2 regions of the Duganella hordei genome follow, and region 1 is predicted to be linked to the other one. Evidence: riboswitches for the same ligand, from Rfam matches in the RefSeq annotation. Region 1 holds a riboswitch; the other holds the start of a gene.

Region 1 (15,164 bases):
CCGCCTTCCTCGCCGCGCATCCGCAACTCGGCATCGACCTGGAAGAACGCCTCAGCCGCGACATCGTGCAGGCCGTCACCGATGGCGAAGCCGACATCGGCATCGTCAGCGACGCGGTCGACGCCTCGGCGCTGCAAACCTTCGCTTTCCGCGACGATGCGCTGGCGCTGGTGATGGCGCGCAGCCATCCGCTGGCAAAGCAGAACAGGAACCGGCGCAGCATCAACTACGCCGACGCGCTGGCGCACGACTTCATCGGCCTAGCCGGCGACAGCGCCTTCCAGCGCTACGCGGCGGAACAGGCCTCCCGGCTGGGATTGCGCATGCATTGCAAAATCAGGCTGCGCAGCTTCGAGGCGGTATGCCGCATGGCGGCCAGCGGCGTTGGCCTGGCATTGATGCCGGAGACGGCCGCGCGCAGGAACGCCGCCGCCGACAAGCTGCTGGTGTTGAAAGTAAGCGATGATTGGGCAAAGCGCAAACTGCTGGTCTGCGTGCGCGACCTGGCCGCGCTGCCACGCCATGCGCGCGAGCTGGTCTCGGCGCTGCGGCAGGCCACCCCTTAGTCAGTCTCCGGCGCCCACTCGATCGGACCGGTGCTGCCGGAGAAGATCGTCGTCATGCCCGCCGCCGTGGTGCGCACCTTGGCCTTGACCTCCTTGGCGGGCCGGTCGTGCGCCGCCGGGCCTTCCGGCACGAAGGCCATGGTCCGCAGCAGCACGTCGCCGGTCAGCATATGCACCACGCAGCGCGAACCGCGCATCACGGACGTCTTCTGCCGCTGCACCTGGTTGACCTCTTCCTGCGCCTGCTCCTGCTGTACCTGCGCCGCCTTCATCGCCAGCGAAATCTTCGCCACCGCCTTCAGCGAAGGCCCCACGGCCGCCGCCATCTTCTGGAACAGAGGCTCCTGCTCCGGCGTCAGCGTGACCTCGCGCTTGCGCACGCGCGTGGCCAGCGTCAGGTAGTTGCGCACCTCGGTCTGGCCTGTGATCGCGTCGATCTCCGCCTTGCGCAGATTGGCCTCGCGCTCCGCCTGCTGCACCCTGGGCTGCAGCTCGGCGATCTTCTTGTCGAACTTGGACGTATCGGGCACCAGCGTATAGAGCAGCATCTCGTGCTGCTTGCGCGGCCCCGCGCTGGTGATCTCGATCTTGCGCGCGGCGATGGCGCAGCCCTCGGCCACCTTGATGATCACCTCCTCGGCCATGATCTCGCAGTTGCTCGCTTCGCCTATGACCACCCGTGTGCCGGAGATGATGCAGCTTTCCGCGCGCGCCAGCGTCACCTCGCCCCGCTTCGTCTGCAGCACGGCGCCGGAGGCCACGCCCTGCACCCGTATGCCGCCGTCGACGTTGGTGCAGGTGCCGCCCATCAGGTTGCGGCTCAGGACGATATCGCCGCCGCGTGAATTGATGATGCCGAACACGTCGCCGTGAATGGTGATGTTGCCGCCGTCGACGGAGCGCTGCTCCTGCACGTCGCCGAACTCCTCGTACTCGCCAGTCAGCAGCAGGTTGCCGGTGGTGCGCGCGCTCACGCCTTCGCGGCTGATGATCTTGGGGCCGATGGAAATGCGCTTGGTGCCCGGATCCACGCTGAGGAAGCCCTCCACCGCCGACACCAGGAACTCGCCGTCGCGCAGGTTCTCGATCACCGTTCCCTCGCCGGCCACCGAACTCAGTTCGATGTCCCTGGAGACCGGCGGTTCCAGCACGATACCCGACAGCTCGAAGCCGCGCACGCCGGCCGTGCGCGGCACCTTGCGCAACAGCTTGACGTTGGGCCTGACCTGCGGGAAGCGGTTCTGGAAAGCCTGCAGATCGAGCTTGCCGTCCGATTTCTCGCGCGGCGCGTTGCTGCGATGGATGTCCTGCGACACCTCGACGATGGTGGCGTCGCGCCCCGGCGTGGCGTTCAGCCGCCGCGCCACGATGACGCGGGCCACGCGGCCGGTGACGATAACGTCGCGCACCACCGGCGCGTCGATGCCGAAGCGTATGCCCTTGACCCACATGTCGGAAACGAATTCGTCGAAGTTGAGCCGGGCCGGCTGCGACGGCATGTCCGGCACCTCGAAGAACACCGGTTCGAAATAGTATTCGGCCTCGCCGTTGATGATCTTGACGGACTTGTACAGCCCCCGGCGCTGCGGATAGAACGGCTCGATGCTGCTGGCGAAGCGTATCAGCGGCTTGTTGACCACGTGTTCCGGCAGGTCGGGTCCGCAGTTGTACAGCAGCTTGGTGAAGACCGCGTAGTCCAGGTTGGAGAAATAGGCGCTGCTGAGAAAAATCTGGCTCACCGCCGACAGGCAGGATACCGCCGAAGCGCCGGTCTCGAAATACACTCCGTCCGCACGCTTGACGATGGCCGACGGAAGCTCGCCATCAGCAATTTGTTCCAGCGCCGTAGCGTCGTCTGACACAGTAGTCCCCAGGATAATGTACGTCGGCGCATTGCACGCTCATTGCATGAACAAGCAGGCGCGCCTTCACTTTTTTAATGTTAATTCTAGATTAGCATGAACCATGAAACTTGTGCGCGCCTCATTGCGGACGCGCGCTCAAGTGCCAGTCCAGCGAGCCGTCGCTGTCGCAGAACAGCACCTCGCCGCCGTTGGGCGTGCCGCGCAGGCGCTGCTTGATGTCCTTGGGCGGCAGCAGCGCCAGCGAGGCGCTGTCGGCCAGATAAGGCATGGTGCGCACGGTGGTCTCGCCGCTGACCATGTGCAGGCCGCAGCGCGCATGGCCGGACGCCTCCTGCTTCTGTTCGATCACGCGGGCCAGGCGGTCGGTCAACAACTTTTGCTGCGTCTGGCCGGCCTGCAGATCCTCGCGCAGCTTGGCGATGGCCTGCAGCTCGGCCGCAACCGCCGCCGCGATCTTGCGCAGATGCAGTCCCTGTTCCGGCGTCAGCTGCAGTTCCTGGTTGCGCAGCTTGGCCGCCAGCGCCAGGTAGCGGCGCACGTCCGGCACGGCGGCGATGCGGTCGATCTCATCCTGGAAGCCCTGGTTGGCCTGCACAAAAGCGGCGACCCGCTGATCCAGCTCGGCGATCTCCTCGTCGAATTTGCTGACGTCGCGTACCAGCACGTAGACCACCATCTCGGTGCGGCGGCGCGGTCCGGCATTTTCGATTTCGACATTGCGGCCGGCCACCGCGCAGCCCTCGGCCACCTCGATGTGGATCTCGTCGGCGACGATCTCGCAGTTGGAGGCCTCGCCCACCGTCACGCTGGTGCCGGAGATGACGCAGTTCTCGGCGCGGCCGATGACGATCTTGCCGCTGCGGGTGTGGATCACCGAATTGGAGGCGACGCCGGTCACGGTCACGTCGCCGGCCACGTTGTTGACGCTGCCGCTGACCAGGTTCTGGTCCAGCACCACGGTGCCGCCGCGCGAATTGATATGGCCGTAGACGTTGCCGTGCACCGTGATGTCGCTGCCGGTGACTTCCTTCTGCTCCTGTACGTCGCCGTATTCCTCGTAGGCGCCGGCCAGCTGCAGGTTGCCGGTGGTGCGCCCGCTGACGCCTTCCGTGCTGACGATCTTGTCGGTGATGGAGATGCGGCTGGACTTCGGATCGACGCTCAGGAAACCCTCGCGGGTCGACACCAGGTACTCGCCGTCCTCCAGCATCTTGGCCTCGGTGCCGTCGCCGGCGTAGAAGCGCAGTGTCAGGTCCTTGGGCGGCTCCGGCGCGGTGACCTTGCCGGCCAGGTCGAAGCCCGGCTGGCCCGGCACCGGCGGCAGCTTTTTCAGCAGCCGCACATTGGGCTTGATCTGCGGGAAGCGGTTCTGGAAGCTCTGCAGGTCGATGCGGCCGTCGGCCTTGGCCTTGGGCGCGTCGCTGCGGTGCAGGTCGGACGACACCTCGACCACGGTCGCGTCCTGGCCGGCCGCCGGTTCCAGGTCGGTGGCGAAGGTGATGCGGTCGGCCTTGGTGGAGGCGATCGCCGCCGCCACCGCCGCCACCTCGATGCCGAACAGGATGCCCTTGTTCCACATCTCGGCGACAAACTCGTCGACGTCGAGCCGGGTCTGGCGCTCCGGTATCACGGTGCCGTCGGGCAGCACCATCTCGTCCAGGAAAAGCGGCTCGAAATAGTATTCGGCGTAGCCCCGTCCCATCTTGGGATTCTTGTACAGCGGGATGCGCTGCTCGTCGATCGCGCGCATCTCGGCCGCCAGCCGCACCACCTTGGCGTTGCCGAAGTCGGGGCCGACGCCATACAGCGCCTTGATCAGCACCGGATAGTTCAGGCCGACAAAATAATAGTGCGAGTGGAAGACTTCGTTGATGGCCGCCGTCAGCGTCAGCGGCGACAGCGTCAGGTCGATGTAGATGCCGTCCGGCCGGCTCAGCAAACCGACGGGCAAGCCGCGTCCCGGAGCCGGGGACTCCTGTCCAGGTACTGGGACGGCAGGTACCGCATCGTGAGCCACTCTTATCCTCCGGACAACAGGAATGCCAAAAGGCAATTACGTGTAATTAATTAATATTACACGCAGAGTGGCCGAATGGAAGCGAAATTCGTGTCGTGAACGGGGTGAGTGTGAACTTATTGCTACAGATCAATATTGAATCAATAACATTAATGACGCGGCGGGTTGGCGTAGATGTCCTGGCCCACTTCATTGATCTGGCGGCGCAGGTCGCGGCGCTCGTCGGGAGTCAGGCGGCCGACGCGGCGGCTCATCTCCGCATTGCGGCCGGCTTCCTGCATCGCGCGGCGCTGCTCTTCGGCGCGCGCCTCGTAGCTGCGCGGATCGAGCTGGCGCGGGTCGGCCTGGCGCTCGGCCTGCTGGCGAGGTTGTGCCTGCTGCTGTACATGCTCCCGGACCGGGGCATTGCGCTGCTCTTCACGGCGCGGCCCCTCACCGGAATCGGCCTGGGCCAGCGTGGCGCCCAGCAGTCCGCAGCACAACAGCGCGGCGCCCATGGAGGATCGAACGCAAAAAGATGCGCTTGCTGCCGCGTGTATTTTTTTGTGATCGATGCCCATGGCGTTCCTAAAAAGCTGAATCTATGCCCAGAGTGTATGATGCTTTACCTGAGGGGGTAAGACGAATTGGGTAAAGTTTGTAACACTTTGTAATGGGTGGTCACAGACGTTTTCGCAAGACGATTATGACGTTACCATAGCAACATGAATATGACAAATCTGGCAGGCAAATGACTAGCACAACGACAGAATCCGGCAACACCCCGGTGAATCAAAATGGCCACCAGGCCAAGATTATGGTAGTGGACGACGACGTCCGCCTGCGCGACCTGCTGCGCCGCTACCTGACCGAACAGGGCTTCAATGTCTTCACCGCCGAGAGCGCCACGGCGATGAACAAGCTGTGGCTGCGCGAGCGCTACGACCTGCTGGTACTGGACCTGATGCTGCCCGGCGAGGACGGCCTGTCGATCTGCCGCCGCCTGCGCGGCGCCGGCGACCAGACGCCGATCATCATGCTCACCGCCAAGGGCGAGGACGTGGACCGCATCGTCGGCCTGGAAATGGGCGCCGACGACTACCTGCCCAAGCCGTTCAACCCGCGCGAGCTGGTGGCCCGCATCGGCGCCGTGCTGCGCCGCCGCGGTCCGGACGAGATTCCCGGCGCGCCGTCGGAAACCCCGCAATCGTTCGAGTTCGGCCAGTTCGTGCTGGACCTGGGCACGCGCACGCTGAAGAAGAACGGCGAAACCGTGCCGCTGACCACGGGCGAGTTTTCGGTACTGAAAGTATTCGCCCGCCACGCGCGCCAGCCGCTGTCGCGCGAGAAGCTGATGGAACTGGCGCGCGGCCGCGAATACGAAGTGTTCGACCGCAGCCTGGACGTGCAGATCTCGCGCCTGCGCAAGCTGATCGAGCCCGATCCGTCGAGCCCGCTGTACATCCAGACCGTCTGGGGCCTGGGCTATGTGTTCATTCCGGAGGGGCAGCCGCGCTAAGGCGCGGAAGCGCACATGAAGTTTCCATCGAAGTTCCCCTTCACGTTTCGCGTGGCCAGCCTGAAAAGCGGCCTGTTCTGGCGTACCTTCTTCCTGCTGGGGGCGCTGACCACCACCAGCATGACGGCCTGGGTCGGCATGATCAGCGTGGTGCAGCACGAGCCGCAGGTGCAGCAGATCTCCTCGCAGGTGATCTCGGTGGTCACCATCACCCACGCCGCCCTGACCCACTCCGCGCCCGAACTGCGGCGCGAGTTGCTGTTCGACCTGGTGTCGAACGAAGGCATCCGCGTGTTCCCGCTGGAGGAAGACGACAAGGTCGAGCCGCCGCCCGATAACGCGCTGATGCCCGACATCCAGAAGCTGGTCAAGGCCAAGCTGGGCGAGGATACGCGCTTCTCGGCCCAGGTCAACGGCGTGTCCGGTTTCTGGGTCAGCTTCAAGATCGACGACGACGCCTACTGGCTGATGCTCGAGCGCGAACGCATCCGCGGCCTGACCGGCATCCAGTGGCTGGGCTGGGCCAGCGTGGTGTCGGTGGTGTCGCTGCTGGGCGCGGCCTTCATCTCCAGCCTGATCAACCTGCCGCTGCGCCGGCTGACGCAGGCCACGCGCGCCTTCGCCCAGGGCAAGCGCCCCGATCCGCTGCCGGAAAAAGGCCCGCTGGAAATCATGGAGGCCAACCGCAGCTTCAACCAGATGGTCGACCAGCTGCAGCAGGTGGAGTCGGACCGCGCCGTGATCCTGGCCGGCATTTCGCACGACCTGCGCACGCCGCTGGCGCGCATGCAGCTGGAAGTGGAGATGGCCAACCTGTCCAACGACGCGCGCGAGGGCATCCAGTCCGACATCGGCCAGATGGACGCCATCATCGGCCAGTTCCTCGACTATGCCAAGCCGACCGAGGCGTCGAGCTTCACCAACGTCGACATCAGCGAACTGCTGAGCGACACCGCGCGCGAAGCGGAGCGCCTGCCCGACGTGCACATCCGCACCGACATCGCCGCCAACGCCCACGTGATGGGCAATCCCACCGACCTCAAGCGCGTCATCAACAACCTGATCGAAAACGCCCGCCGCTACGGCAGGACGCCCGACGCCGAGTTCACCGAAATCGACATCAAGTGCAGCGTCAAAGGCATGCACACGTCGAAGCGCGTGACCATCGAAGTGCAAGACCACGGCGCCGGCGTGCCGGACGACCAGATCGAGCAGTTGCTCAAGCCCTTCACGCGGCTGGACACGGCGCGCGGCCAGGCCAACGGCGCCGGCCTCGGGCTGGCCATTGTCGACCGCGTGCTGCTGCGCCACGGCGCCGAGCTCCATGTGCGCAACCGCGAAGGCGGCGGCCTGCAGATCCAGATCGTGATGAAGGCGGCATGATGCGTGCAGCTTTATCGATGGCCGCAGCGCTGCTGGTCGTCGCGCAGGCAGGCTCAGCAGCAGCAACAAGCGCAGCCGCGCAGCCGCGCATCGAACAGCGCCAGCCCACCGCCGAGGAGCGCGATTCCTTCGACGACTATTTCCGCGAAAAAACCGCCGCCGAAGCCCAGGGCGCGCAGCCGGTGCTGCCGCTGTTCGCGCCCGCCTTCGACATCGAACGCCAGCGCGGCAAGCCGTGGCAGGTGATCGCCCGCGTCGATTCGGCGCCGCGCCACTCGGCCGTCGACCTGTGCCGGCAGATACGCTCCAGTTTCATCTATGACGCCGGCGCGCCCAAGGGACGGCGCTGGACCGAGTCGGCCCAGCCGCCGGAATGGTATGTGTGGCTGGCGAAACCGGCCACCGCCTGCACCGCCGCCCGCTACACCGTGCTGATGGATAAGACCTTGCCGCCGGCGGACGTGGTGGCGCTGCTGCGCCAGCACCGCGAGTTGCTGCTGCGCGCACGCCTGCTGTTTGCCGGCAACTCGCAATGCGCCCGCCAGCGCGCGCTGACCTTCCGCCTCAGCGCGCTGGAACCGGCGGCGCCGACGCCCGGTGCGCCGGTGATGTTCGGCCTGGTGTTCAGCAGCGACCGCGACACCGTGGCCCGCGTCGCCGTGCGCAAGAGCCGCGGCGAATACACGGCCTGGAACGTCAGCTGCGGTTGACGCTGCGGTTGATCGGATGGTCGGCCGGCTCGAGCAGCTTGGTCAGCAATAACTCCGCCGAACCGTAGCCGTACAGCGAATCCGTTTCCAGCCCTTGTGTATCGTAGGGTACGGACTCCTCGCGTTCCGACCGGCTCGGGTCGGCATCCGAATATGTCACGCGCCAGGCGCGCTTGAGGGCGTCGGCGCGGCGCAGGAACTGCGGCACCGGCCAGCGCGCGGGATCCCAGTCGGGCGCGTCGCCCAGCACGCGCCAGTGGCCGCTGGCCAGCGCCATGTCGCCCACCCGCAATATCTTCACCGCGTCCTGCGGCTGCAGGGTGCCCAGCTCCTCCAGCGTCGGCAGGCGCGTCAGCTTGGGGCCGAACAGATACGCCAGCATAATCTTACTTCCCGGCGACAAACGCGCCACCAGTCCCCAGCCATACCCGCCATCCAGCAGCGGCACCGCAAACCAGCTTCCCTCTTGATACGACTGCCTCATTCCTACCCTTTCACTTGCACGATGCAGTAACGATTCACCAAAATGCACTGACATGATGGCGCCTCCGCTATTGGCTGTGACTGCTTCGTTGGCGCCCTGGGGCGCAAATCGCAAGTGTAGCGGCGCGGCGCGGAATACGTCGCACGCCATCGCTACGGCCGGGGTCGCGCCAGGTTTGTGCTAAACTACCGCTTCGCTAGGGGTCCTGGGACATTGTTTCCGGGTGAGAGATACCCTTCGTACCTGATCTGGATAATGCCAGCGAAGGAAAGCGCAAAGTGGTTCTCCCCTCCTTTGATGGCTCTCTTCCGCGGCCCCAGCCGAACAAGAAGAGAGCAGACAATGTACAACCCAAAATTCGCAGTATCCACCATCGCCCTCGCGGTGTTGCAGGCTTTTCCTGGCGCCGCCATCGCCGAAACCGCCGCCGACCAGCCCATGACGGAAGTGGTGATCACCGCCGCCAAGGCGCAGGCCACGCGCGCCTCCGTCGCCGGCTTCTCCAACGCGCCGCTGCTGGAAACGCCGGCCTCGGTCAGCGTGCTGACCGCCGAGCAGATGCTGGACCTGCAGATCCGCTCCACCACCGACGCCGCCAGATACGACGCCAGCATCAGCGACGCCTACAACGCGGTCGGCTACTCGGAACAGTTCTCGATCCGCGGCTTCAAGCTCGACAACGCCTCCAGCTACCGCAAGGACGGCATGGCCATCCCCGGCGACACCCAGATCCCGCTGGAAAACAAGGAGCGTCTGGAAGTGCTCAAAGGCCTGTCCGGCCTGCAGGCAGGCGTGGCCGCGCCCGGCGGCATCGTCAACTACGTCACCAAGCGCCCGACCGATACGCCGCTGCGCACGGTGGTGCTGGAAGAGCGCGAGCGCGGCACCGTCTATGGCGCCGTCGACCTGGGCGGCCGTTTCGAGGACACCCGCTTCGGCTACCGCATCAACGCCGCCGCCGAGCGCCTGCGCTCCTACATCAAGGGCGCCGACGGCAACCGCAAGTTCGTCTCGGCCGCCTTCGACTGGCGCATCTCGCCGCAGGCGCTGCTGCAGGTCGATGCCGACTACCAGAAAAAATCGCAGACCACCGCTCCCGGCTTCCAGCTGCTGAACAACCTGACCCTGCCCAATATCGAGGCGGACAACATGCTGAACAACCAGCCGTGGAGCCGTCCGGTGGAGACCACCAGCAGCAACGTCGGCGCGCGCTTCGAATACAAGTTCACGCCCGACTGGAGCACCACGCTCAGCGCCAACCAGCACACCTTCAAGCGCGACGACTACACCGCCTTCCCTTACGGCTGCGGCGCCCAGGACCTGTATCCCGGCTTCTGCGGCAACGGCGACTACGACGTCTACAACTACATCAGCCTGGGCGAGAAAAAATCGCCGCTGACGGTGCAGGCGCTGGTCCAGGGACGTTTCGCCACCGGCTCGCTGAAGCATGAGTTCACCGGCGGCGCATCGCTGTTCAAGAACAGCGAAAAATGGGGCGACTACCTGTACGACCTGTCGGGCACCAGCAATATCTACCATCCTGTGGTGGTCGCGCCGGCGCCCGGCACCAGCGGTCCGGTTTCCGAACGCCGCCGCGACAACGAACGGGCCGTGTTCGCACAAGACATCCTGAGCCTGACCGGGCAGCTCAAACTGCACGCGGGCGCGCGCTACGTGCAGGTCAAGCGCGACGAATACGTCGGCACCGACGACAACGGCGTGGTGCTGCCGTACGCGCACACCGACGTCGGCTTCTGGCTGCCGAACGTGGCGCTGGTATACAGCGTGCGTCCCAACGTCTCCGTCTACGCATCGTATGCGCAAGGCCTGGAGCATGGCGGCGTGGCGCCTATCGGCACCGGCAACGAACGCCGCGCGCTCGATCCGGGCAAATCCAGGCAGGTGGAGCTGGGCATCAAGGCCGACATCCGCCAGGACCTGAGCGCCACCGTGGCGTTGTTCCAGATCCGCAAAGGCCTGGAATACACCGACGCGCAGAACTTCTATGTGCGTAACGGCCAGGCGCAGAACCGTGGCCTGGAGGCGGCGTTGAACGGACGAGTGACGCGCGACCTGACGGTGGGCGTATCGGCCACCGCGCTCAACACGCAGCAGCGCGACACCGGCAACGCAGACATGGACGGCAAGCGGGTGACCGACGTCGCCGCCTTCAAGTCGTCCGTGTACGCGGATTATGCCGTACCGCAAGTGGCGGGCCTGAAGCTGGGCGCCAACTGGCAGTACTCGGGCAAGAAGGCGTTCGACGCGGCCAACACGGTGTTCGTGCCGGCCTACCATGTGCTGAACCTGAGCGGTTCGTATGCGACGCGCGTGGCCGGCATGGCCACCACCTTCCGCGCCGGCATCGACAATGCGCTGGACAAGTTCTACTGGCGCGACGTCACGCCGGACCTGGGCGGCTACCTGATGCCGGGTGCATCGCGCACCTTCCGCGTCTCGGCGCAGCTGGACTTCTAGAAAATGAGCTGCGCGCGCATCGAGAAGCTCTTCGCTGCGCGCGCCGAATTCCTGCCGATCAGGTAGGCGAATTCATACTTCAGTTCCTGCTTGCCGATATCCACATGGCCCAGCACCGCCGGTCCCGCGCGGTGCGACTGCTGCCGGTAAGGCAGCCAGTCATTCCATTTCCCCACTTCGCCGAAGGCCTGCACGCCGGGCTGGAACCACGGCTTCCAGTGATGCTTGACCTGCAGCTGGTAAGTCAGCTCCAGCGGATGCTCGCCGCCGCCCTCGACCCGGACGTCGCGCTGGAAGAACAGGTTGGCGTTGAATTGCGTGCGGCCGATTTCCGTCTGCAGCACCGGCCCCGCTTCCAGCGCATAACCGTCGGCGCTGTCGCGTGCCTTGGTGACCTTGGTGTGCAGCGCCAGGTCGAAATCGTACTGGCCTTGCGTCAGCATGAAGTCGTTCTGCCAGGCGGTTTCCGCCCATTTTTTACCGCCGCCGTTGAACTGGAACCACTGCGCGTACAGCTCCGTGTACCAGCGCGACGTCACGCCGTAGCCGAAACCGATTTCCGGCGCTGCGGTGGTAAATCCCTTGTAGTGGGCGTTCCAGTATTTGTAGTCGATGGACGCCTGGCCTTCCACATCGTAGGTGGAAACCAGGTAGTAGCCGGTATCGGCCAGCGCCAGCGGGGACGCCAGCATCAATAACGCCGCCAGCCGCCTTTTCATAAATGTTTTTCCACCCAGGATAAGCGTTGATCGAGTTCACCCGACACCAGCAGATAGGGTATCCCACGCGCGGCCAGTTCGTCCAGCAGCATGCGATAGATGATGGCGGTGACTTCCTCGCTGTCGCGCTGCAGGCCGTCGGCCACCCAGGGAATATCCGGCGAGGCCACCAGCGTCATGGCGTAATCCTGCGGATGGCGGTCCGCCAGCGGCGCCAGCTGGTCGTCGATGCCGCCGAAATAGTGGCGGCTGTAGACCGCCGTCATCAGCGGCGCGGTGTCGCAGAAAAGATATTTGTTGGTTCCGCCACTGGCTGCGGCCGCGTCCTCGCGGTCGCGCTGGGTGGCGGCGATGTGGAACTGGTCGGCGGCCACCGGCACCCTGCCCTCGGTGTCGACAAACTCGCGCAGGTATTCGGGCACCCACAGCGTCTGGTGACGCATGGCCAGCGTCTCGGCCAGCGTCGATTTGCCCGACGACTCGGGGCCGAGTATCGCCACGCGCAGCGGCGGCGCGTTCATTCCAGCGCCATGCGCCGGCCGGCGCCGCCGTCCGCACCCTGGCCGTCTTCGCTCCAGGCGCGCAGGCCGATCACCGCCATGCCGACGAAGACCGCGTACAGCACCGCTGTCAGCATCAGGTGCTTGTGCAGGTATAGCGCCACGTACAGCACGTCGACGATGATCCATACATGCCAGTTCTCGATCTTTTTACGCGACAGCAGCAGCTGTCCGACCAGGCTGCCGGCGGTCAGGAAACCATCGGCGTTCGGCACGTCGGTATCGGTGTACGACTTGAGGAACCACGCCAGCAGCGCGAAGCCCACCAGCCAGCCGGCGGCGGCGCTCCAGCGGCCGCGCGCATTGAGCGCGGTGACGGGCAGCCGGTCATGGCTGTCGTCGCCGTGCAGCCACTGGTACCAGCCATAGAAGGACACCGTGATGAACACCAGTTGCAGGCCCATGTCGCCATACAGGCGCGAGCCGAAAAACACCAGGCCGTAGGTGACCGACGAGATGATGGCGAACAGCCAGCCCCAATGGCTCTGGCGGATGTTCAGCCACACCGTGGCCACCGACAGGATGAAGGAGACCAGTTCCAGCGGAGTCGTGACGAAGCCCGCCAGGTGCCAGGGCGTATTCGCGTAACCTAATAGAACCGATAGCTCGTTCATTATTTTTTTTGCGCCGGGTATTTGATGGTCATCTCCTTGAGCACGTTATCAGCGTGATCCACTTCGCTCATGATCCACAACATATAACGGATATCCATGTGTATGGCGCGGGTGATATCGCGGTCGAAGTACCAGTCCTTGGTGATGGACTCGTAGGTCGAATCGAAATTCAGGCCGATCAACTCGCCGTTCCTGTTCATCACCGCCGAGCCGGAGTTGCCGCCGGTGGTATCGGCGCTGGTCAGGAAATCGACCGGCACGGTACCCAGCACCGGATCCTTGAACTGCCCATAGCGCTTGGCCTTGATCGCATCGAGCAGCTTTTGCGGCGCGTTGAACGGGTCCTTGCCGGTATGCTTCTCGACGATGCCTTCGACCGTGGTGAACGGGCCCTTGGTGATGCCGTCCTTCGGCGAGTACGGCGACACGGTGCCATAGGTCACGCGCAGCGTCGAATTCGCATCAGGATACACCGGTTTGCCCTGCGACTTCTTCCACGCGATCACAGCCTGCATGTATTGCGGGATCACGCGCTCCAGATTGCCGTCCAGTTCCTTGCGGCGCTCCTTCAGCGACTCGGTCACATCGTCCAGCTTGACGGCCAGCTGCAGGAAGGCGTCGTCCGAAGCGGCGATGGCGGCGGCATCCTTGCCCACCCACGCCAGGCGCCTGGCGGTATCGCCCAGTTCCGTCTTGCCGTACATCGCCGGCACCGCGTCAACCGCCGGCAGCAATGCGTCCATGCCGGCTACGTGCATGGACTTCGGCAGCCTGGCGTAGCGCTGCAGCGCGGCCGCGAAGCGCGCCTGGTCGACGCTGCCCACGTAAGACTGCTCCAGACGGTTCAGGCGGGCCTTGATAAAGGTCAGGTCGCGCTGCTGGTAGCCGCTTTCCCGTTCCGCGTCCGGCTTGGCGTTTTCGCGCGCCAGGCGGTACAGCGTGGCGGCGCTTTTCAGCAGGTCGCCGGTGGTGGCCACGCTGTAGCCGAATTCCTCGTCGGCCAGCGCGATGTCGGCGGCGATCGCCGCGTCCAGTTCCGCCAGCAGCGTTTTCGACACGCCCGGCTGCTTCGCATACCACGCGCGGAACTCGGCGTCCTGCACGTCCTTGATGGCGGCGATGTCCTTGCGCGCAAAGCCGTCCAGCAGGCCCTGGGTTTTCTTCATCACGTTGTTCATGCTCTTGTCGACGCTGGCATAGCGCACGGCGGCGGCGGCATTGCCCTTGACCGCGGCGGCGATCACGTCCAGGTCGGCCTGGATCTCGGCCACCTTGGCCGGATAGGCGCTGTCGCGCGCGGCGCGGATTTCCGATGGCAGCTTGTAGCGGCTGGTGCGCCCCGGATAGCCGGCCAGCAGCACCGGATCGCCGTTCTTCAAGCCGGCGGCCGACACCACCAGGAAGTCCTTCGAGTGGTAAGGCACGTTGTCCGGCGACGGGTCGGCCGGACGGCCGTCCTTGCCCACGTAGGCGCGCAGGAAGGAATAGTCGCCGCCCTGGCGTGGCCACTCGTAGTTGTCGATGTCGCCGCCGAAGTTGCCGATCATGTCGGCCGGCGCGTACACCAGGCGCACGTCGCGTATCATCATCTGGCGGATGCGGTAGTACTCCAGGCCGCGATGGAAGGCCGGCACCGAGCAGCGGTAGCTCTTGTCGGCCTCGCATTCGGCGATCAGCGCCTTGACAGCTTTTTCCACCGCGTCGTGGCGCTGCTTGCCGCTCATCGAGGCGGTCACGCCCTTGAGCACGCGGTCGGTGACGTTTTCCACCTTGTCGGTCACGTAGACCAGCGTGTTCGGGCCGCCCGGCAGCTCTTCGGCGCGGGTCCTGGCCAGGTAACCGTCGACGATGTAGTTATGTTCGGGGGTCGAGTTGCGCTGGATCGCGCCGTAGGCGCAGTGGTGGTTGGACACCACCAGCCCGTCGGGCGAGACGAAGGAGGCCGAGCAGCCGGGCAGCGCGACGATGGCGCTCATCGGGTGCTTGGACAGGTCCGCCAGTTTTTCGGCCGGGATCGCGATGCCGACGCGTTTCAGTTCGGATTTCAGTTGCGGCAGCTGGTACGGCTGCCACTGGCCTTCGTCGGCCTGTGCCGCTGCGGCGCTGATCAGCGCCATCGGCAGTACTAGATATTTTAACAAGAGCGCCCCCAGGATAAATGCTGGCGGCAGTATATGCCTTATGCGAGGTCCAAGTCTATTGTCAGCGTACAACCTCCGCCCGGCACGTAGAGGCCCAGGTCCAGGCTCCCGCCCAGCGCGGCCACCCGC
Region 2 (15,164 bases), on a different contig from region 1:
CGGCGCCGTGGGACGGGCCGAACCAGCGGTTGACCACTTCGTCGCCGTCGGCATGGCCGCCGGTGATCAGCACATGGCGGCAGCCGCGCGCCAGCAGCGCCTGCGCCTGGGCGGCCGGCTGGGCTTCGCCCGTCAGCGCCTGCGCTTCCGGCCCGTTCGGCGTCAGCACCGTCGCCAGCGCCAGCAGCGGCGCCAGTGCCTTCACGGCGTCATCGCGCGACAGCAGGTCGCCATGGCCGCTGGCCAGCACCGGATCCAGCACCACCGGCAGGTCCGGCTGGCGGCCGCGCAGGCGCACGATCACCTCGGCGATCGCCAGCGCATTGGCAGCGCTGCCGGGGATGCCGATCTTCACCGCGCCGATGGCCATCTTCTCGACCAGCGTCCACGCCTGGCGCAGCACCATGCCGCTGTCGACCGGCTGCACGCCGTGGACGCGGTCATTGTCCTGCACCGTCAGCGCGGTGACGACGGTGAGCGCATGCGCGCCCTGCCCGGCGACGGCCTGCAGGTCCGCCGCGACGCCGGCGCCGCCGGACGGATCCATCCCGGCGAACACCAGCACGCAAGGCCGTTTGTCCGCAGCCTGCAGCGTCGCGCTCACGACAGCCGGCCGGCCATCGGCGACGACGGCGAGGCCGCGAACTTGCGCGGAATGCGGCCGGCCAGGTAGGCCTCGCGGCCCGCCTGCACCGCCAGCTTCATGGCGCGCGCCATGCGCACCGGATCCCGCGCGCCGGCGATGGCGGTGTTCATCAGCACGCCGTCGCAGCCCAGCTCCATCGCGATGGCGGCGTCGGACGCGGTGCCGACGCCGGCGTCGACCAGCACCGGCACCTTGGACTGCTCGATGATCAGAGACAGGTTCCAAGGATTCAAAATGCCCATGCCGGAACCGATCAAAGAGGCCAACGGCATCACCGCCACGCAGCCGATGTCCTCGAGGATCTTGGCCTGGATCGGATCGTCGCTGCAGTAGACCATGACGTCGAAGCCATCCTTGACCAGCGCCTCGGCGGCGATCAGCGTTTCCGGCATGTGCGGGAACAGCGTCTTCTCGTCGCCCAGCACTTCGAGCTTGACCAGCTTGTGGCCGTTCAACAGCTCGCGCGCCATCTGCAGCGTGTAGATGGCGTCCTTGGCGGTGTAGCAGCCGGCCGTGTTGGGCAGGATGGTGTATTGCGACGGCGGCAGCACGTCCAGCAGGCTGGGCGCCTTCGGATCCTGGCCGATGTTGACGCGGCGGATCGCCACGGTGATGATTTCCGCTTCGGCGGCGTCGGTCGCCTCGCGGGTTTGCGGCAGGTCCTTGTACTTGCCGCTGCCGACCAGCAGCCGCGATGTGTAGCTCTTGCCTGCGATAGTCAATACGTCTTGATTGCTCATGTCCGTTCCTTATTCAAGTTCCTTGCCGATCAACCGCCGCCGATGGCGCGCACGATGTCGACCTTGTCCTGCGGCTGCAGCTCGCGCTGCGGCCACTGCTGGCGCGGCACCACCGAGCGGTTGACCGCCAGCGCCAGCGCCTGCCCCGTCAACGACAGCGCATCGACCAGTTGATCCAGCGTCTGCCTCGGCGGCACCGCGTGCGGCGCGCCGTTGAGTTCAATCTCGATCATGCCGGCCTCACAGCTTGCGATACAGCTCGGCGCCGCTCTTGATGAACTCCACCGCCTTGACCTGCATGCCCTGCTGCAGCGCCGCGCCGTCGGACATGCCGTTGGCCGCCGCGTACTCGCGCACTTCCTGCGTGATCTTCATCGAGCAGAAATGCGGACCGCACATCGAGCAGAAGTGCGCCACCTTGGCCGAATCCTTGGGCAGGGTCTCGTCGTGGAACTCGCGCGCCTTGTCCGGGTCGAGGCCGATGTTGAACTGGTCGTCCCAGCGGAATTCGAAGCGCGCCTTGGACAGCGCGTTGTCGCGGATCTGCGCGCCCGGATGGCCCTTGGCCAGGTCGGCCGCATGGGCGGCGATCTTGTAGGTGATGATACCGTCCTTGACGTCGTTCTTGTCGGGCAGGCCCAGATGCTCCTTGGGCGTGACGTAGCACAGCATCGCCGTGCCGTACCAGCCGATCTGCGCGGCGCCGATGCCGGAGGTGATGTGGTCGTAGCCCGGCGCGATGTCGGTGGTCAAAGGGCCCAGCGTATAGAACGGCGCTTCGTGGCACTGCTCCAGCTGCAGGTCCATGTTCTCTTTAATGAGCTGCATCGGCACGTGGCCGGGGCCTTCGATCATCACCTGCACGTCGTGCTTCCAGGCGATCTGGGTCAGCTCGCCCAGGGTTTTCAGTTCGCCCAGCTGCGCCTCGTCGTTGGCGTCGTAGATCGAGCCGGGACGCAGGCCATCGCCCAGCGAGAACGACACGTCGTAGGCCTTCATGATCTGGCAGATCTCTTCGAAGTGCGTGTACAGGAACGATTCCTTGTGATGCGCCAGGCACCACTTGGCCATGATCGAACCGCCGCGCGAGACAATGCCGGTCAGGCGCTTGGCCGTCATCGGCACGTAGCGCAGCAGCACGCCGGCGTGGATGGTGAAGTAGTCGACGCCCTGCTCCGCCTGCTCGATCAGCGTGTCGCGATAGATTTCCCAGGTCAGGTCCTCGGCCTTGCCGTTGACCTTTTCCAGCGCCTGGTAGATCGGCACGGTGCCGATAGGTACGGGGCTGTTGCGGATGATCCATTCGCGCGTTTCGTGGATATGCTTGCCGGTGGACAGGTCCATGACGTTGTCGCCGCCCCAGCGGATGGCCCAGGTCATCTTCTCCACTTCCTCGCCGATCGACGAGGTGACGGCCGAGTTGCCGATGTTGGCGTTGATCTTGACCAGGAAGTTGCGGCCGATGATCATCGGCTCGATTTCCGGGTGGTTGATGTTGGCCGGGATGATGGCGCGGCCGCGGGCGATTTCCTCGCGCACGAATTCCGGCGTGATCTCGGCCGGGATGCTGGCGCCGAACGACTGGCCCGGATGCTGGCGGCCCATCAGGTCGGCCAGGCGCTGGCCCATCGGGCCGGACGTCTTCAGGCTCTCCAGGTATTCCTTGCGGCGCAGGTTTTCGCGGATGGCGACGAACTCCATCTCCGGCGTGATGATGCCCTGGCGGGCGTAGTGCATCTGCGTGACGTTCTTGCCCTCGCGCGCGCGGCGCGGCTTGCGGTGCAGGTTGAAGCGCAGCTCGGCCAGCGCCGGATCGGCCAGGCGCGCCTGGCCATATTCGGAGGTCGGACCGTCCAGTTCCTCGGTGTCGTTGCGCTCCAGTATCCACGGCAGGCGCGGCGTCGACGCCAGGCCGGAACGGATGTCGATCACCGCGTCGGGATCGGTGTACGGGCCGGAGGTATCGTAGACGTAGATCGGCGGATTGGCCTCGAAGCCGAACGATGCCGGCGTGTCGGACTGGGTGATTTCGCGCATCGGCACGCGGATGTCGGGACGGCTGCCTTGAACGTAGACCTTGCGGGAATTGGGTAAAGGCTTGATGGCTGCCTCGTCCACCGTGGCGGTGGCGGAGAGGAATTTGGCGTTGGCGTTCATTTGGCTCCTTTGTTAGCTACAGGAGCCAGCAAAGGAGGTTGGACTTGCCCATCACGGATACGGCGATGTGTGGCGGCGATGTCCTAAGCTTCCCTTCGCTGGCATTATCCAGATCAGGTTCGGAGGGTATTTCTCACCCGCGCCTCGCTGTGCGATTTGCAGGACCCCTAGCGTTTGCCACCTTGCGGCAGCGCGACGATTATAACCTTGCCTTGGGAATTACAACAACCGATTCTTCCTCGGCACAGAAAATACCCTGCGTGCGGATTCAAGCGAGCCGAGGTGTAACAAATGTAAGAGGCGCGCGCTATGTTCGGCATCGCACATAAAAGTTTCTAGAAAGAACTCACACTATCCGCACAGCGACACCGCGTCGCCACAACAAGCGCCAGACGCGCGATTATCGGGAGACCCATCATGAAACCAGCACGCCCATCCATCTATCTTGCCGCCGCCGCGGCCTTGTCCCTGTCCGGCCTGAGTGCCTGCGGCGGCGGTGGCGGCAGCAGCGGCGATACCGCCCCCCCAGTCACCATGGGCACGCTGGCCGTGTCGATGACGGACGCGCCGTCTTGCGGCTTCGATGCCGTCAACGTCACGGTCAACAAGGTACGCGTCAACCAGAGCAGCTCGGCCAGCGACACCGATGCCGGCTGGACCGACATCACACTGAACCCGGCCCGCAAGATCAACCTGCTGACCCTGACCAACGGCACGCTGGAGGCGCTGGGACAAACCGCGCTGACCGCCGGCCACTACACGCAGCTGCGGCTGGTGCTCGACCCGAACACCGGCAACGGACTGGCCAACTCCGTCGTCGTCAGCGGCAGCACCACCGAGCAATCGCTGGATACGCCGAGCGCGGTGCAAAGCGGCATCAAGCTGATCAACGCCTTCGATGTCGCCGCCGGCCAGCGCGTCGACCTGGTGCTGGACTTCGACGCCTGCAAATCCATCGTCACCAAGGGCAACGGCAAGTACGCGCTGAAACCGGTGGTGAAGGTGATCCCGACCACGCTGAACGGCATCGGCGGCTTCGTCTCGACCGCGCTGCTGGCCAGCCACGTGATGGTGTCGGCGCAGCAGAGCGGCGCCATCGTCAGCGCCACCACGCCCAATCCCACCACCGGCGAGTTCGCGCTCAGCCGCCTGCCGCTGGGCAATTACGACGTGGTGGTCACGGCCGACAGCCGCGCCGCCGCCGTGGTCGGCACAGTGCCGGTGACCAGCACCTCGGCCACGGTCGCCATCAGCACCGCCGCCGCGCCGATCACGCTGCCGGCCACCGCCACCGGCAGCATCGGCGGCACCGTCACGCTGACGCCGGCCAGCAGCACCGCCACCGCCTACGTCGCCGCCAAGCAGAGCTTCGTGGCCGGGCCGACGGTCACGATCAAATACCAGGGCGCCGACCTGGCCAGCGGCAGCTACACGCTGAGCGGCCTGCCGGTCGGCGCGCCGCAATACGCGGTGTACAGCGCCACGCTGCCGCTGCAATTCGCCAGCGCCGCCACCGTACTGCCGGGCGCGGGCAAATACATGGTCGAGGCCTCCGCCGAGGGCTACACCACGGCCAGCCTGCCGCTGGTCGACATCTCCCTGCTCAATCAAAGCAACGTCAACTTCAGCCTGAAGCCATAAGCGCCGGGAGGCGAACCGGGCTTGCCCTTTTACCGGAAGGGCAAGCCCAGCAACCTGACCAATTGGCGGTCGCCGGGATATTGCTCGCGGTCCGCCACGCCCAGCCGCTCCGGCGCCGCGCCCGGCAAGCGGAAGGTGCCGAACAGCTGGTCCCAGATCGAGACGGTGGCGCCATAGTTCCCTGCCTCATCCAGGCTGGCGCTGTGATGAAAACGGTGCAGCTCGGTGCCGATCAACAAGCGGTTGAACCATCCCGCCCTGGCATCGACGTTGAAGTGCGACACCAGCCCCTGGAAGCCATTGAACGCCGAGGCGGCGAACACGGCCGCCGGCGAAAAGCCGAACAGGATGGCCGGCAGCATCAGCAGCACGCGGACGTAGGCACTGTTGATGGGATGACCCACCACATGCATGAACACGTACACCTCGCCAGGCAGATGGTGGACCGCATGGGTCTTCCACAGCCAGCGGCCCAGCCAGCCCCGCCCTTCATGGCTGTAGCGATGCAGCCAGTACCAGAGAAAATCCGACATCAGCACCGCGCAGACAGCTTCAACCTGCCAGGGCAGCGCGCTGTGATGAAGCGGTAGCCCCGCGTGACGACCGGCCAGCCAGGTCACGGCCTGCGTGGTCGCGGCAATCGTCGCGCCGTTGACGACCAGCATCGGCAAATCGCGCCGCAGGAACGATGCCCGGGTCATGTTCCACTCGCTGCGCATCGGCGCGAGTCGCTCCAGGGCCACCATGGTGGCGATCAGGGTCAGCAGATAAACCGGATAGGCTTGGCCAAGCGGCCCGAGCCGGCCGCCGACCGCGGCGTGGATGAAAACCAGCGTGGCGGCCAGGGCGAGCGGATAAAACAGATAGCACCGCCAGTTCGGGCGGGACGCGGCGAAAGGCCGCACGGGCACAAGGGGATCGGACATGGACTACACTCCTGGAATGGACACGTGTTCATGATCGCCCACGGTTCTTCGCCGCGACAGCGCGAAGGCCGGGGCTGTGTCCGTTAGCAGACATCCACCCGCTTTATGTCCAGGAACGCCATGACCGACAGCACACCAGCACCGGACCGCCGCGTCCTCAAAACCAAGGCCGCCCTGCGCGACGCGATGCTGGACTTGATGGCTTTGCGTGGCTGGGACGAGCTGACCATCCAGGAGATTTGCGACCGTGCCAACGTGGGCCGCTCGACCTTCTACATGCACTATCAAAGCAAGGAGGACCTGCTGTCCGAAGGCCTGAACGAGTTGCGCGACATGATCGCCGCGCAGGGGGCGGACACGGAACATGCCGGCTGCCACTTTCTGGCCGGCCTGCTGAGCCACATGGCGCAACAGCGCGACGTGTTCAGGGCAGCCATCGGGCGCCGCAGCGGACACGGCGTGGCGCGCCGCTTCCGGCACATGGTGTTCCAGCTGGTGGTGATCGAACTCAAACGGCGACGGCACCCGGCCGCCGCGCATCCATGGGTGGCCATGTTCGTGGCTGGCGGCATCGTCGAGGCGATGGCGTGGTGGGTGGACGCGCCCGAGCCGCCGTCGATCGACGACATGCGGCGCGAGCTCGACGAACTGGCCCTGGCCGTGCTGGGGGGCGCAGCCGCGGGTTCAATCCTTGAATGAAGGCGGGCGCTTGCTCATGCCGGACATCATGGCCTCCTGCAGGTCGGCCGACATCAGCATGGCCGCGTTCCAGGTGGCGTTGTAGTTCAGGCCGTCGGCCACCGTGTGGTCGCGGGCGTAGGTGATCATTTCCTTCACGCCGCGGATGGCCAGCGGCGCCTTGGCGGCGATGTCGGCGGCGATGGCGCGCACGCCGTCGCGCAAGGCCTCCGGCGAGTCGAACACGCGGTTGACCAGGCGGATCTCCTTCGCCTCGGCGGCATCGACCTTGCGCGCCGTGTAGGCCAGCTCGCGCGCCATGCCGTCGCCGATCAGCTTGGGCAGGCGCTGCAGCGTGCCGACGTCGGCCGTCATGCCGATGTCGATTTCCTTGATGGTGAACCAGGCGTCGGCCGAGCAGTAGCGCATGTCGGCGCAGCAGATCAGGTCGATGCCGCCGCCGACGCAGGCGCCGTGCACGGCCGCCAGCACCGGCTTGCGGCAGCGCTCCAGGCTGGTCAGCGTGTCCTGCAGGTCGAGGATCACGCGGCGCAGGTTCTCGCGCGTGCGGCCGTCGCAGTCGTCGCGGATCTGCGCGCCCAGGCCCATCATCATCTGCAGGTCGATGCCGGCGGTGAAGCCCTTGCCTTCGCCCGCCAGAATCGCCACCCGGATCTCCGGCGTCGCATCGATGTACTGGAAGGCGCTGCGGATATCGTTCCACATCGCCAGGCTCATCGCGTTCATCTTCTCCGGGCGGTTCAGGCGCACGGTGGCGATATGGTCTTCGACGCCGACGGTCACGGTTTCAAAACTGGGCATTGCTGTCTCCTTTGAATGATGGCGAAAGCATACTCCAGATGCGGCGGCCGGCACAGCATCGCCGGCCGCCGTCGCCCTTATTGCGGGAGGTAGGTCAAGGTCAGCGTGTAGCTCGACGCCGCATAGCCGTTCAGCAGCACATAGGCGTTGCCGTTGGCGGCGTACGACACGGTGCAGCTCTCGGTGCTGCTCGGACCGTCGGACTTGCAATCGTAGCTGCTGGTGGTCGCCGCGCCGGCCTTGCGCACATACAGGTCGGTGTCGCCGGTGCCGCTGAGTGCCGCCCTGAAACTGCCGCCGGCGGCCACCTGGTAAGGACCGTAGGCGCGGGTCTGGCCCCTGGCCAGGCTGCCGGTGAAGGTCTCGGTGCGCTCGGCCGGCGGCGTGACGCCGGCGCCGTCGCTGCCCAGCTCCACCGCGTAGGCCAGCGCCATGCGCGCGAACTTGAGCGCGTGGTCGGCCTGGTTGCCGCTGTTGGCGTAGGTGTCGTTGGCGGTGTGGATGTAGGGATCGTCCTCGCCCATCGCCGCCTCGAACGGCATCGACGACCAGTAGCCGGCCGAGGTCCACGACGCATGGTCGGAACAGGCGTAGCCGCACTTGTCGTAGCCGATCTTCAGCGTCGGCAGGTAGGTCGTGATCAGGTTGGCGACGAAGGTGTTCTGCGCGTTGTCGGTGTAGTCGGTGTACAGGTAGATGTCGTTGACCGAGCCCTTGTAGTTGGTCATGTCGAGCTGCATCACGCCGACCACGTTGACGTTGCTGGCCTTGTGGTTCTGGGCGATGTCCTGCGAGCCGCGCAGGCCGACTTCCTCGGCGGCGTAGCCGATCATCTTGATGGTGCGGCGCGGCTTGTAGCCGCTGGCGATCATCACCCGCAGCATCTCGGTCATGCTGGCGATGCCGGAGGCGTCGTCGTCGGCGCCGGGCGCCTTCGTGGTCTCGCTGGTGCCGGCCTGGTTGATCGAATCGAGGTGGCCGCCCAGCACCACCACTTCGTTCGGGTTGTCGGTGCCGGTGATGGTCAGGATCACCGACTTTTGCGGGTAGGCCGAATGGGTGTACTGGGTCACGGCGATGTCGCTGCGGCCGGCCGCCATCGTGGTCCAGCGCTGCTTGAGCCAGTTCGACGCGTTGACGCCGTTGTTGGTCGTGTAATAGAGGTTGGCGTAGGACGACATGTCGATGATGGTCTGGCCGATGTTGCTTGCCTGCATCTGGGCCAGCATGGGATTGACCACGCTTTGCTGGTCGATCGCATACGACGGCCGCGCCGCGGCCAGGCCCGCCAGCGTGGTGCGGGTCTTGGACGGCGTCAGCGCGGCGATGCCGGCCGCCTCGCTGGCGTGGAACATGAAGCCGCCGCAGCGGTGCAGTTCGCGGTGCACGGCGGCCGACAGCGCCAGCATCTGCCGCTCGTCGACTTCGACCAGATGGATTTTCTCCTGTCCGGCCAGGGTGGCGCGGCTTTCGCGGGCCGCCGCCTGCGGCGCCGCCTTCTGCAATTGCGCATACGCGGCGTCGCCGACGCTGATCCAGACCTTGTTGGACTGGGCCAGCGCGGAAGCCGATGCGCCGGCGAATAAGCCTGCGATCAGCACAGCAATGAGTCGTGTGGTCATTTCCGTCTCCGTGTTATCAAAAAATTATTGGGATCGGAAACGGTATGCTTTTGGCGGCCACGAGTCAAAAATCTTGCAAAATTCGACAATGTGACGGGAAATGTCCGGAGTTTAACAAACGCCGATGCGCGCATGGCTTGCCGCGTCATCTATAATGGCTGTTTTCGCAAACGCATTTCTAAAATAAATCAGCCAAATCATGGAATTAGCCAAGTCTTTCGAGCCTGCCGACATTGAACAATTCTGGCGTACCGAGTGGGAACAGCGCGGTTACTACACCGCCACCCTCGACGCCGGCAAACCTTCTTTCAGCATCCAGCTGCCGCCGCCGAACGTGACCGGCACCCTGCACATGGGCCATGCATTCAACCAGACCATCATGGACGGCCTGACCCGCTACCATCGCATGCTGGGGCATAACACCGCCTGGATCCCGGGCACCGACCACGCCGGCATCGCCACGCAGATCGTCGTCGAGCGCCAGCTGGACGCGCAGAAAATCTCGCGCCACGACCTGGGCCGCGAGAAGTTCGTGGAAAAAGTCTGGGAGTGGAAAGAGAAATCCGGCTCCACCATCACCGGCCAGATGCGCCGCCTGGGCGCCTCGCCGGACTGGAAGCGCGAATACTTCACCATGGACGAGCCGCGCTCGAAAGTCGTCACCGACGTCTTCGTCCGCCTGCACGAGCAGGGCCTGATCTACCGCGGCAAGCGCCTGGTCAACTGGGACCCGGTGCTGGGCACCGCCGTCTCCGACCTGGAAGTGGTGTCGGAAGAGGAAGACGGCTCGATGTGGTACATCAAGTACCCGCTGGCCGACGGCAGCGGTTCGCTGACCGTGGCCACCACCCGTCCCGAGACGATGCTGGGCGACGTCGCCGTGGCGGTCGATCCGACCGACGAGCGCTACCTGCCGCTGGTCGGCAAGATGCTGAAGCTGCCGCTGTCGGACCGCGAAATCCCGATCATCGCCGACTCGTATGTCGACAAGGAGTTCGGCACCGGCTGCGTCAAGATCACCCCTGCGCACGACTTCAACGACTACGCCGTCGGCCAGCGCCACAACCTGGCGATGCCGTCTATCCTGACCCTGGACGCCAAGATCGCCGACGACGCGCCGGCAGCCTACCGTGGCATGGACCGCTTCGTTGCGCGCAAACAGATCGTCGCCGACCTGGAAGCGCAAGGCCTGCTGGAACAGGTCAAGCCGCACAAGCTGATGGTGCCGCGCGGCGACCGCACCGGCGTGGTCATCGAGCCGATGCTGACCGACCAGTGGTTCGTCGCCATGAGCAAGCCGGCGCCGGAAGGCACTTTCTTCCCGGGCAAGTCGATCGCCGAGACCGCGCTGGACAAGGTCGCCAGCGGCGAGATCAAGTTCGTGCCGGAAAACTGGAGCACCACCTACAACCAGTGGCTCAACAACATCCAGGACTGGTGCATCTCGCGCCAGCTGTGGTGGGGCCACCAGATCCCGGCATGGTACGACGACGCCGGCAACATCTTCGTCGCCAAGACCGAAGCCGAAGCGATCGCGCAAGCGGCCGCCAAGGGCAGCACCGGCCCGCTGCGCCGCGACAACGACGTGCTCGACACCTGGTTCTCGTCCGCGCTGGTGCCGTTCTCGACCCTGGGCTGGCCGGAAGAAACGCCCGACATCAAGGCCTTCCTGCCATCGTCGGTGCTGGTGACCGGCTTCGACATCATCTTCTTCTGGGTGGCGCGCATGGTCATGATGACCGCGCACTTCACCGGCCAGGTGCCGTTCAAGACCGTGTACGTGCACGGCCTGGTGCGCGACTCGCAGGGCCAGAAGATGTCCAAGTCCAAGGGCAACACGCTGGACCCGATCGACCTGATCGACGGCATCGGCATCGACGCGCTGGTGGAAAAACGCACCACCGGCCTGATGAATCCGAAAGCGGCCGAGAAGATCGCCAAGGCCACGCGCAAGGAATTCCCGGAAGGCATCGCCGCCTACGGTACCGACGCGGTGCGCTTCACGATGGCCTCGTACGCCTCGCTGGGCCGCAACATCAACTTCGACCTGGGCCGCGCCGAAGGCTATCGCAACTTCTGCAACAAGCTGTGGAACGCGACCCGCTTCGTGCTGATGAACACCGAAGGCAAGGATTGCTCCGCGAATGAGGCGGACCTGTCGAACGCCGACAAGTGGATCATCTCGCTGCTGCAGAAGGCCGAGCTGGACGTGGCCAAGGGCTTCGAGGACTACCGCTTCGACAACATCGCCTCGACCATCTACAAATTCGTCTGGGACGAGTACTGCGACTGGTACCTGGAAGTGGCCAAGGTGCAGGTGCAGAGCGGCACCGAAGGCCAGCAGCGCGCCACCCGCCACACCTTGCTGCGCGTGCTGGAAGTGGTGCTGCGCCTGGCGCATCCGGTCATTCCGTTCGTCACCGAGGCGCTGTGGCAGGCCGTCGCGCCGCTGGCCGGCAAGACGGGCGACTCGATCATGATGCAGCCGTACCCGATCGCCAACACCGCCAACATCAATGAATCGGCCGAAGCCTGGATGCAGCAGCTGAAGTCGCTGACCGACGCCACCCGCAACCTGCGTGGCGAAATGCAACTGGCGCCGTCGCTGCGCGTGCCGCTGATCGTCGAGCCGGGCAATGCGGCCGACAAGGCGGCGATGGAATTGTTCGCGCCGTACATCCAGTCGCTGGGCAAACTGGCCGAGGTGCAGATCGTCGACGCGCTGCCGGAATCGCCGGCCGCCGTGTCCATCGTCGGCACGACCAAGCTGATGCTGAAGGTGGAGATCGACGTCAAGGCCGAGCGCGAGCGCCTGGCCAAGGAGATCGCCCGCGTCGAAGGCGAGATCAACAAGGCCAACGGCAAGCTGTCGAACGAAAGCTTCGTCGCCCGCGCGCCAGCCGAAGTGGTGGCGCAAGAGAAGGAACGCGTTGCCAACTTCTCCGCCACGCTGGACAAGATGCGCGAACAGTTCGCCAAGCTGCCAGCCGCCTGATAAGTTCCGCTGCAAAGCAAAAGCCGCCCGGCGCAAGCCGCGCGGCTTTTTTTTTGGCTAGCGGTCGATGCGGGTCGTCATCAGGATCGACGTCGTGGTCCGCTCCACCCCATCCAGCGCACCGATCCGGTCGACCACGCCATCCAGCTCCTCCACCGAACCGGCTTCAACGCCGGCGATGAAATCGTAGATCCCATTCACCGAATGCAGCGTGCGCACATGGGCAATCCGGCGCAGCGCGCTTTCTATGCCGGGCGTCAGTTTCGGCGTGGCCGTGATCATCACCAGCGCGCGTACCAGTCCCGCGCGATAGTCCGCGCTGGTGCGCACCGTATAACCGATCACAACACCTGAACGCTGCAGGCGGTCGATGCGGCTTTGCACCGTCGTGCGCGACAGCCCCAGCTTGCGTGCCAGCTCGGTCGTCGCGGCGCGCGCGTTTTCGCGCAATAGCGCCAGCAGTTGCTGATCGATGTCGTCCATTTTTTCCTTTTGCCGATACCTTCGTCATTTTGCTCAGTATTTTCATGCAATTCGTCTGCCTGTGCAATGCAATTTGCCGACGCCGTCCGCACAATGGAATCCCTGTGTTTTTGGAGAGATTTGATGCGCGACGTGATCATTATCGGCGGTGGCCACAACGGCCTTGTATGTGCCCACTATCTGGCTAAAGCAGGGCTGAAAGTCACCGTGCTGGAGCGGCGCCCCGTGGTCGGCGGCGCGGCGGTGACCGAGGAATTCCACCCGGGATTTCGCAATTCGGTGGCCGCGTACACGGTGTCGCTGCTCAATCCCAAGGTGATCCACGACATGGAACTTGCCAGGCATGGATTGCAGGTCGTCGAGCGCCCGCTGGCGAACTTCCTTCCGCTGGATGACGGCCGCTACCTGAAGATCGGCCCCGGCAAGACCGCCGCCGAAGTGGCGAAGTTTTCCCAGCGCGACGCCGACCGCCTGCAAGCGTATGGCGAACATCTGGAGGCCGCGGCCGAACTGCTGCGCGACACGGTGCTGCAGACGCCGCCCAACCTGGTCCAGGGCAACTGGCTCAGCGCCCTGCCCGAACTGATCAAGGCCGGCAGCCTGGGCAACCGCATGCGCAAGCTGCCGCTCGCCACCCAGCGCGAACTGCTCGACCTGTTCACCAAATCGGCCGGCGACTACCTGGACGGCTGGTTCGAAAGCGCGCCGATCAAGGCCGCCTACGGCTTCGACAGCATCGTCGGCAACTACGCTAGTCCGTACACGCCGGGCTCCGCCTATGTGCTGCTGCATCATGTGTTCGGCGAGGTGAACGGGAAAAAAGGCGCCTGGGGCCATGCCATCGGCGGCATGGGCGCCATCACGCAGGCGATGGCCAGGTCGGCCGAGGCGCTCGGGGTCGAGATCCGCACCGGCTGCGGCGTGCGGGAGGTGCTGCTGGATAAGGGCAGCGCGGTCGGCGTCGTCACCTCGAAAGGCGAGCGGCTCGATGCGCGGGTGGTGGTGTCCAACCTTAATCCGCGCCTGCTGTACACGACGCTGGTCGACGCGGCCGCCCTGCCTGGCGATTTCCTGCGCCGCATGGAGGGCTGGCGCTGCGGCTCGGGCACTTTCCGCATGAACGTCGCGCTGTCGGAGCTGCCGGACTTCAGCTGCCTGCCCGGCAAGACGATGGCCGAGCATCACGGCAGCGGCATCATCATCGCGCCCAGCCTCGGCTACATGGAGCGCGCCTACCATGACGCCCGCGCGCTCGGCTGGGCGCGCAAGCCGATCGTCGAAGTGCTGATTCCTTCCACGCTGGATCCGACGCTGGCGCCGTCCGGCCAACATGTCGCCAGCCTGTTCTGCCAGCACGTCGCGCCGCAGTTGCCCGACGGCGCCAGCTGGGACGAGCATCGCGACACCGTCGCCGACCTGATGATAGATACCGTCAACGCCTACGCCCCCAATTTCAAGGGCTCGGTGCTGGGCCGTCAGATCATGAGTCCGCTCGACCTGGAGCGCACCTTCGGGCTGGTCGGCGGCGACATCTTCCACGGCGCGCTGGGACTGGACCAGCTGTTCTCTGCGCGACCGATGCTGGGCCATGCGGACTATCGCGGCCCGATCGCCGGACTGTACACCTGCGGCGCCGGCACCCATCCCGGCGGCGGCGTGACCGGAGCGCCGGGGCACAACGCCGCGCACGAAGTACTGCGTGACTTCAAGTTGAAGAAGTATGCGTGATTATTCTGCCAGCAGCGCGGCGTAGCGTTCGATGTCGACGTTGCCGCCGCTGATGATCACGCCGATCCGCTTGCCTTGCAACTTGTCCTTCATCGCCCGCGCGGCGGCGAAGCCCAGGCAACCGGTCGGCTCCACCACCATCTTCATGCGCGCCGCGAAGAAGCGCATCTCGGCGCGCAACTGCTCATCGCTCACCGTCAGGATATCGTCCACGTCGCGCTGGATGATCGGGAAGGTCAGGTTGCCCAGGTGCTGAGTCTGCGCGCCGTCGGCGATGGTCTTCGGCGTGTCGATATGCACGATGCTGCCGCTGCGGAACGACTGCTGGCCGTCGTTGCCCGCTTCCGGCTCCACGCCATAGATTTTGGTCGACGGCGAAATCGCCCGCGTCGCCAACGCCGAGCCGCTCAGCAGGCCGCCGCCGCCCAGGCAGACGAACAGCGCATCCAGGTGTCCGACTTCCTCCAGCAATTCCTTGGCCGCCGTGCCCTGCCCCGCGATCACGTCCGGATGATCGTACGGCGGAATCAGTGTCAGGCCATGCTTCTGCGCCAGGTCGCGGCCGATCTGTTCGCGGTCTTCGGTGTAGCGGTCGTAGGTCACCACTTGCGCGCCGTAGCCGCGCGTGGCGGCGATCTTCGACGCCGGCGCGTCGAGCGGCATGACGATGGTGGCCGGAATGCCCATCAGCCTGGCCGACAGCGCGATCGCCTGCGCGTGATTGCC

What was found. Region 1 has a riboswitch for thiamine pyrophosphate ahead of ABWW33_RS17015 (TonB-dependent siderophore receptor). Riboswitches for the same ligand answer to the same signal wherever they lie in the genome.
Region 2: another riboswitch for thiamine pyrophosphate. It lies ahead of thiC (phosphomethylpyrimidine synthase ThiC); the one in region 1 lies ahead of ABWW33_RS17015 (TonB-dependent siderophore receptor).

What each region holds. Positions count from the first base shown of each region.
Region 1 covers NZ_BPWI01000006.1:365,898-381,061, reverse strand. Annotated here, with positions in the region: gene ABWW33_RS17055 (LysR family transcriptional regulator) at 1-566, shown strand, start outside; gene ABWW33_RS17050 (flagellar assembly protein A) at 563-2,428, opposite strand; gene ABWW33_RS17045 (flagellar assembly protein A) at 2,550-4,382, opposite strand; gene ABWW33_RS17040 (hypothetical protein) at 4,598-4,945, opposite strand; gene ompR (osmolarity response regulator transcription factor OmpR) at 5,245-5,946, shown strand; gene ABWW33_RS17030 (ATP-binding protein) at 5,962-7,329, shown strand; gene ABWW33_RS17025 (hypothetical protein) at 7,326-8,039, shown strand; gene ABWW33_RS17020 (Imm26 family immunity protein) at 8,026-8,523, opposite strand; TPP riboswitch at 8,712-8,810, shown strand; gene ABWW33_RS17015 (TonB-dependent siderophore receptor) at 8,866-11,001, shown strand; gene ABWW33_RS17010 (hypothetical protein) at 10,998-11,720, opposite strand; gene ABWW33_RS17005 (AAA family ATPase) at 11,717-12,241, opposite strand; gene pnuC (nicotinamide riboside transporter PnuC) at 12,238-12,894, opposite strand; gene ABWW33_RS16995 (S46 family peptidase) at 12,894-15,035, opposite strand; gene ABWW33_RS16990 (sensor histidine kinase) at 15,074-15,164, opposite strand, start outside.
Region 2 covers NZ_BPWI01000002.1:130,353-145,516, reverse strand. Annotated here, with positions in the region: gene thiD (bifunctional hydroxymethylpyrimidine kinase/phosphomethylpyrimidine kinase) at 1-547, opposite strand, end outside; gene ABWW33_RS04825 (thiazole synthase) at 601-1,386, opposite strand; gene thiS (sulfur carrier protein ThiS) at 1,416-1,619, opposite strand; gene thiC (phosphomethylpyrimidine synthase ThiC) at 1,627-3,543, opposite strand; TPP riboswitch at 3,617-3,722, opposite strand; gene ABWW33_RS04810 (DUF4382 domain-containing protein) at 3,961-5,184, shown strand; gene ABWW33_RS04805 (sterol desaturase family protein) at 5,214-6,110, opposite strand; gene ABWW33_RS04800 (TetR/AcrR family transcriptional regulator) at 6,216-6,809, shown strand; gene ABWW33_RS04795 (crotonase/enoyl-CoA hydratase family protein) at 6,795-7,610, opposite strand; gene ABWW33_RS04790 (M20/M25/M40 family metallo-hydrolase) at 7,688-9,232, opposite strand; gene ABWW33_RS04785 (valine--tRNA ligase) at 9,432-12,227, shown strand; gene ABWW33_RS04780 (Lrp/AsnC family transcriptional regulator) at 12,285-12,710, opposite strand; gene ABWW33_RS04775 (phytoene desaturase family protein) at 12,834-14,438, shown strand; gene ABWW33_RS04770 (threo-3-hydroxy-L-aspartate ammonia-lyase) at 14,439-15,164, opposite strand, start outside.